Regions from separate parts of the Mesorhizobium sp. M8A.F.Ca.ET.057.01.1.1 genome, predicted to be linked through region 1. Evidence: predicted binding sites of a transcription regulator. Region 1 holds the regulator's gene; the other holds the start of a gene.
The links. The regulator LexA, encoded in region 1, represses DNA repair genes until DNA is damaged. The targets are predictions, from matches to a motif close to TGTTCNNNNTGTGTTCNG.
Positions count from the first base shown of each region.

Region 2: a site for LexA is predicted at 1,302-1,319, ahead of dinB (DNA polymerase IV). Genes of this name have one in related genera too.

Region 1 is NZ_CP034454.1:3,203,406-3,206,818, forward strand. Features, by position in the region: gene EJ077_RS14955 (ComEC/Rec2 family competence protein) at 1-953, shown strand, start outside; gene lexA (transcriptional repressor LexA) at 947-1,690, opposite strand; gene EJ077_RS14965 (GntR family transcriptional regulator) at 2,102-2,875, opposite strand; gene EJ077_RS14970 (ABC transporter substrate-binding protein) at 3,029-3,413, shown strand, end outside.
Region 2 is NZ_CP034454.1:2,190,099-2,193,511, reverse strand. Features, by position in the region: gene EJ077_RS10060 (dihydrofolate reductase family protein) at 110-697, opposite strand; gene EJ077_RS10055 (winged helix-turn-helix transcriptional regulator) at 806-1,222, shown strand; gene dinB (DNA polymerase IV) at 1,352-2,599, shown strand; gene EJ077_RS10045 (YkvA family protein) at 2,901-3,284, shown strand; gene EJ077_RS10040 (sterol desaturase family protein) at 3,363-3,413, opposite strand, start outside.

The DNA of each region.
Region 1 (3,413 bases):
GTAGCGCGACGGCGCTGTTCGCCATCTGGCATTTCCAGCGGGTGTCGCCGCTCAGCCTGTTCGCCAATCTGGCCGTCATGCCGATCGTGTCGCTGGTCGTCATGCCTTTTGCGGTCCTCAGTTCGCTGGCGATGCCCTTCGGTGCCGACGGTCCGTTTCTCTACGTGATGGGTAAAGGCCTGACAGCGATGATCGCCGTATCGTCATGGATATCGGAGCGCTCGCCAATCGATGGGGTAGGGCTGATCTCGCAGCAATCCGTGCTGCTGGTGGCCGTCGCGCTGGTCATCGCGACGATGGCGACGACCTGGCTGCGGCTCGCGGCGCTGCCATTCGCACTTGCCGGTCTGTTGACTGTGTCGGACATACGCACGCCCGATGTGCTGATCTCGGAAGACGCGCGGCTGGTCGCCCTGCCGATCGGCAATGGCGAACTGGCCGTCAACCGGGAACGTCCGAACGAATTCGCAGCCGACAACTGGAAACGCGCTCTGATCTCCGAAACAATCGTCAAACCGGAAATGTTCGACAAGGCGGACGGGCAATTCGATATTGCCGCTCCCACCGACCTGCCGCAGGGATCGCCGTTCTATTGCCGCGAAGGCCTTTGCCTTGCCAGGCACCCTTCCGGCGCGATCGTAGCCTATGTCGAGGATCGCAAGAACACCTGGAAAGCCTGCGCTTTCGCCGACCTGATCGTCGTCAATGATGCGACCGCCTATGACGCCTGCCACAATCCGCTGGTTCTCGTCGTCACGAAACGGCAACTCGCCCGCAAGGGAAGTGCTGCCGTCTTCTTCGATCCCCAGTCGGCTACAACTCCGGCTGCGATCGAATTCGCTGTCGAGGGACCATACCGGCCCTGGCACGAGCAGCGAAAATTCTCACGCGAGGCGAGGGGGCTGCCGCCCTATAAAAAGCCCGACAAGTCCGATGGCAAACCGTCTCAGTAGCGCCTGATCAGCCCGACAAGCTTGCCTTGTACCTTGACCCGGTCCGGCCCGAAAATGCGCGTTTCATAGGCGGGATTGGCGGCTTCGAGCGCGATCGAGGCGCCTTTACGGCGGAACCGCTTCAGCGTCGCTTCCTCCTCGTCGACCAGCGCCACGATGATTTCGCCCGGACTTGCCGTATCGGCATTGCGGATGATGACCGTGTCGCCGTCGAAGATACCGGCCTCGATCATCGAGTCGCCCTTGACCTCCAGCGCATAGTGCTCGCCGCCCATGATCATATCCGGCGGCACCGAGATCGAATGGGTCTGATGCTGGATGGCATCGATCGGCACACCGGCGGCGATACGGCCCATGACCGGGATGGACACGGCTGAAACCGCATCGTCGTCATTGCCGGCGGCAGGCAGGCGCGAAGGGGCCGTCACGGGCTTGAGCTGGCGGCCAAGATTGTTTTGACCAAGGCTGCCCTGGATGACGCTTGGCGAGAATTTCTTCGCCGCGTTCAGGCCGGGCGCGATCGAATCCGGAAGCCGCAGCACTTCCAGCGCACGCGCCCGATTGGGTAGCCGGCGAATGAAGCCGCGTTCCTCCAGCGCCGTGATCAGGCGATGAATCCCGGATTTGGAGGCAAGATCGAGCGCTTCCTTCATCTCGTCGAAGGAGGGCGGTATCCCGCTTTCCTTGAGCCGTTCGTGGATAAACATCAGCAGTTCATGTTGCTTGCGTGTCAGCATGGCGGCCCCCAAGGCATTGAACGAAGGTCTGAACCGGAATCGAAAAAACAAACCCAGAACAAACACTATCTGTTCCAGTTGTGTTCCGCAACCGTTTAAAGTTTAATGAAGTTGTTAAGGCGTCTGAAGTTTTTTGTCCGTGACCGCGCGCCGAAACCGACCTTTTCCGCCATCGGCAGGCTCATTGAAATCGTTATGGTTAATAGGCTGTGGCCCATCCTCTGCCCAGACTTGGCATCAGCCATTTCGGAAGGCTTTTGCCGGTCGGATCGTATAGTTTATCGGTCCGCTACTCGCGGAACGAAACGAAACCAAAACGCCAACGACTGGTGGCCTCGGGGCTGCGATGGACCCAGGCGTCCGGCCCCCTGCGACCAGCGCGTGCGAATAGGTGTCGCGGAAGCGCCGAAGTCATCCCGAACCCGCTTTCAAGCTGCCGGCGCGGGCGGCGTATTTGGTAGCGCCGCTGTCTTCGCTGTGGACATAGACGTGCAGGGTGTAGCCGATATGGGCCGCCATCAGTGCCTTGGCCCGCTCGACGTCACGATCGAGTGCCGCTTCCATAATCGCGGTATGATGTTCGATCGCAATCGCTTCGCGCAGTGCCTCCATCGCCTCTTCGTAGCCATCCTTGAGGCCGGCCGCGGCCCGCAATGTCGGCGCCAGACCAAGAAAACGATGATGCCGCCGCAGTTGATCCGAGATCGTCGAGCGGAAACGCAGCAGCCAATCGCATGTGGCGGCGCTCAGCAACGCCGCATGGAAAGCCTCGTGATTCTCGTCCCATTTGTCGACGGCCGCATCCGAGGGATCGTCGACCGCGGTCTTGCAACGGGAGAGCCGGTAGTGGGCGGTGACCACGGCATCCTCCCACTCCTTGCCGCCTTTCTCCATCGATTCGAGGAACAGCGGGATCTCGACCACCATCCTGGCGCGCGCCAGGTCCTCCAGTTCGGCTCGCGACACCGGAGCCACGGTAAAACCGCGGTTGCTGATGGCGGTGACCAGGCGTTCGGCCTCGAGCCGCGACAAGGCTTCGCGTAACGGCGTCCAGCCGACGCCATAGGTCCCTCGTAGCGCACTCAGCTTCAGCGGGGCGCCGGGCATGAGGCGCGTGGTCAGGATATCGCGCCGCAACAGCTGATAGGCTGCCTCCGTCTTTGTGGAGCTCGTTTTGTCCTGCATCGCGGTCCGTCCAGCGTCGGGCCTGCGAAAATTATATATGAAGTTGGGTCATGGCAAGAATTATATATAATGTTTGACACGCAGCGAGGGACTGACCATGATCGCTGCAAGTGCGGCCCGATGGGCGGCACCAATCAAATCTGGGAGGAAATGATGTTGAAGTCGAAATCTGCTTGGCTGTCGGGATTGGCCCTGGCAGGGGCATTGATCATCAGCGCCGGCAGCGCCGCCGCCGACCAGATACGCGTCGGCATTGCCAATTTCGGCGAGCATCCCCAGCTCAACGCCGCCATAGCCGGCTTCAAGAAGGCGCTGACGGACAATGGCTTCGTCGAGGGCAAGGACGTCGTCTACACGGAAAGCCATACCAATTTCGATGCATCGCTGGTGCCGCAGATGATTGCCAAGCTGCAGGCCGAGCAGCCCAAGCTGATCTACACCATCACCACGCCGGTCTCGCAGATCGCCAAGAAGGCGCTCGCCGGTTCCGGCATTCCGATCGTCTTTGCCGCCGTCACCGATCCAGTGGCGGCCAAGC
Region 2 (3,413 bases), 1.0 Mb from region 1:
CATTGATGCGGCCGCCCTTTCGACGACCGCATCTTGAAGACGAAGAAAAGCGGGCAAAGGATTCCGGCCAAACGGCTTTTTTATCGGCGCGAGGCCCGTATGCGCCGGATCAGCCCGCCGGCGCGTAGCGGCTGACCACCATGCCGCAGGCATAGGCCTTCGAGCCGAGCAGCCGCAGGTTTCGGAAACCGCCCTCGTCGAAGATGCGGCGGCCGGCGCCCAGCACGGCAGGATTGACGAACAGCTGGAACTCGTCGACCAGCCCGGCCGCGATCAGCGCCGACGCAAAGCCGGCGCCACCGAAGACGGCCATGTTGCCGCCCTCGCCCGCCTTCAGCGCGTTGACCTCGCGCGGCAGGTCGCCGCTCACCACCGTCGTGCGCTCCCAACGCGAGGCTTTGAGCCTGTCGCTCGGCACCACCTTGCGCGCTTCGACGATGCGCCGGGCGAAAGCATAGAAGGGATCGGCCGGATATTTCCTCGCCGCATTGCCCCAATGGGTGAGATAGCCCTCCTCGGCCATCTTGCGGCTGAGCAGGATGGTGTCGATGCCGGCGAACACGGCGTTGAAATCCTGTTTCAGCTCGGCGTCCCAGCCATTGTCGTCGCCCCACTCCCAAAGCTGCCACGGGTGATCGGCATCGGCGCCGACGAAACCGTCGACCGACATCTGCATCTGCAGGATGAGCCTTTTCATCGAGTGTCCTTTTCAGATTTGCTCAGCTATGGTTTACTTTCGGAACCATTTGACCTGCCGGGAAAAATGATGTCAATAGTAAAGTGATTTAAAATTGGAACCATAGGGATGTCGACGCGCGAACGATCCGCATGCCCGATCAACCTGTCGCTGGAACTGTTCGGCGACCGCTGGACGCTGCTCATCATCCGCGACCTGATCTTCGCTGGCAAAAAGCATTTTCGCGAGTTCTTGCAATCCGATGAAGGCATTTCCTCGCGCACCCTGGCCGAGCGGCTGCAGACACTGCAGGACGAAGGCATCCTCACCCGCAGCGACGACCCGAGCCACGGATTGAAGGCGATCTACCGGCTGACCGAGGCCGGCATCGATTTGCTTCCGGTGCTTGCCACGCTCGGCGCCTGGGGCAGCAAGCATCGCAAGGCCGATGACGAGCTGGCCCGCATCGCCGAGGAACTGGCGGCCGGCGGCGAACCGGCGCTGGAACGGATGAAGGCAGCGCTGCGAGCGGAGCATGTTGTGTAGGCGGGGGCGATTGGACCGAAAGCAGCGGGATTCCGCAACGTTGGCGCCCGGAAGCTCCAGATTGACAATGGTCCGCTTTTGTTCTCTATATGTTCCGGTCTATCAGCAATCGCGGATGAGCGGAACAGGATGGAAACGACGGCCACCATCCTGCATGCCGATCTCGACGCCTTCTATGCCTCGGTCGAGCAATTGCTCGACCCCACCCTGCGCGGCAAGCCGATCGCGGTCGGCGGCGGCGTGGTGCTTGCTGCCTCCTATGAGGCGCGCGCCTTCGGCGTGCGCGGCGGCATGCCGGGGCGCAAGGCGCGCGAGCTTTGCCCGCAATTGATCTTCGTCGGCGGCAATTTCAGCCACTACCAGCGGCTGGGCGACGCGGCAATCAAGGTGCTCGACGATTTCACGCCGGTGGTCGAGCGCATTTCCATCGACGAGGCTTTTGCCGATGTCGCCGGCTGCACGCATCTGTTCGGACAGCCAGAAGAGATCGCCACGATGATCCGCCGCCGTGTGCGGGCAGAACTCGGCCTGCCGATCTCGATCGGCGTGGCGCGCACCAAGCACCTGGCCAAGATCGCCTCGCAGGTTGCCAAGCCCGACGGGCTGGTGGTGGTCGACCCCGGCATCGAGCTTGCCTTCCTGCACGATTTGCCGGTCTCGCTGATGTGGGGCGTCGGGCCGGCAACCAGGGCGCGGCTTGCCGAGACCGGCGTCGAGACCATCGGCGAACTGGCCCGCACCCACAGCGGCGCGCTGACGCGGCTGCTCGGCCCCGCCGCCGGCGACAAGCTCGCGGCCCTGGCGTGGAACCGCGATCCGCGCAAGCTGGAGACGAAGCGCCGGGCGCACTCGGCCGGCGCGCAATCGGCACTCGGGCAAAAACCGGCCGTGGCGCGGGTGATCGTGCCGACACTGCTGCATCTGGCCGACCGCGTCGCCAGCCGGCTGCGCGCCAAGAACCGTCCCGGCCGCACGGTGACGGTGCGCGTGCGCTTCGCCGATCTCAGCGCCGTCACGCGCTCAATCACGCTGGAACAGCCGATCTCGGCGACCATCATGCTGGCCGAGATCGCCGGCGACTTGGTGCGCGGCGTGCTCGCCGATCACCCACGGGAGAAAACCATCTCGCTGCTGGCGATCTCGGTCTCGCATCTGGAGGAGAGCGCCGAACTGCAGCTCGACCTGCCGCTCGGCCTTGCCGACGAAAAGCGCCGCCCCGGCAGCCGAAAGGGCCTCGCGCGCTTCGGCGCCGACCGCGCCATCGACAAGATCCGCGAGCGCTTCGGCAAACAGGCGGTCGGCTACGGCACTTTGGCGCTTGAGACAGCCCGTTCGGTGCCCGACGAATTCAGGGAACTGGCGGAAAAGGAACTGTGAGCGGAGGAGCCCTCCCCGTCGCTCACGCCTTGCGGATCAACGTGCCGAACCAGGCGGCGCCGCGGTCACGGCCGACAGCAGCTCGCGCTTCACCAGCACCGGCTTTTGATAAATCTTCCTCACGGCAGTTCCCTCACGCCCAAGCATCTGGCGGCAACTAGCATCCGGCAGGCACGGCTTGTCAAGACGAGGCGAAATTGGGTAGCGGGTCAGTTTGCAGATCGCGAACATGGTTGCAATGATCGAAGCGAAGGGAGCGGAGACGCCGACGCTTCGAGATCTTATCAAAGAGGGTTGCCGTGTGATCATCCTTGACAAGGCAAAGCAATGGGCAAGGGCCATCAAGCGAGATGTGGTCGCCTTGTGGCTGGCCGCACGCGATCCCCGCGTTCCCTGGTACGCCAAGGTTGCTGCAGGCGCGGTTGCCGCCTACGCGCTCAGTCCTATCGATCTGATACCCGATTTCATTCCCGTCCTCGGATATCTGGACGATCTGATCATCGTACCGCTCGGCATCCTGCTTGCGGTGAAATTGATCCCCGCCGATCTGATGGCGGAGTTTCGCGCGGAGGCCATTCGCCGATCCAGGCCGACCAGCCGCGGCGGTCTCGCATTCATCGTTGGAATTTGGGTCCTGATGGCCGCCGCGCTCATCTGGTTGTTCTGGCCAGATCGCTCGGCCTAGATTTCAGGCCCGGCGTTTATCATCGCCCGGCAGATCACAAATCATGTTGGTGGCCTGTCGAAACACCCCCCGCCCACGTCAAAGCCGCGCGGTGCCGAAAATCCGATCCCAGAATATCGACGTCACGCC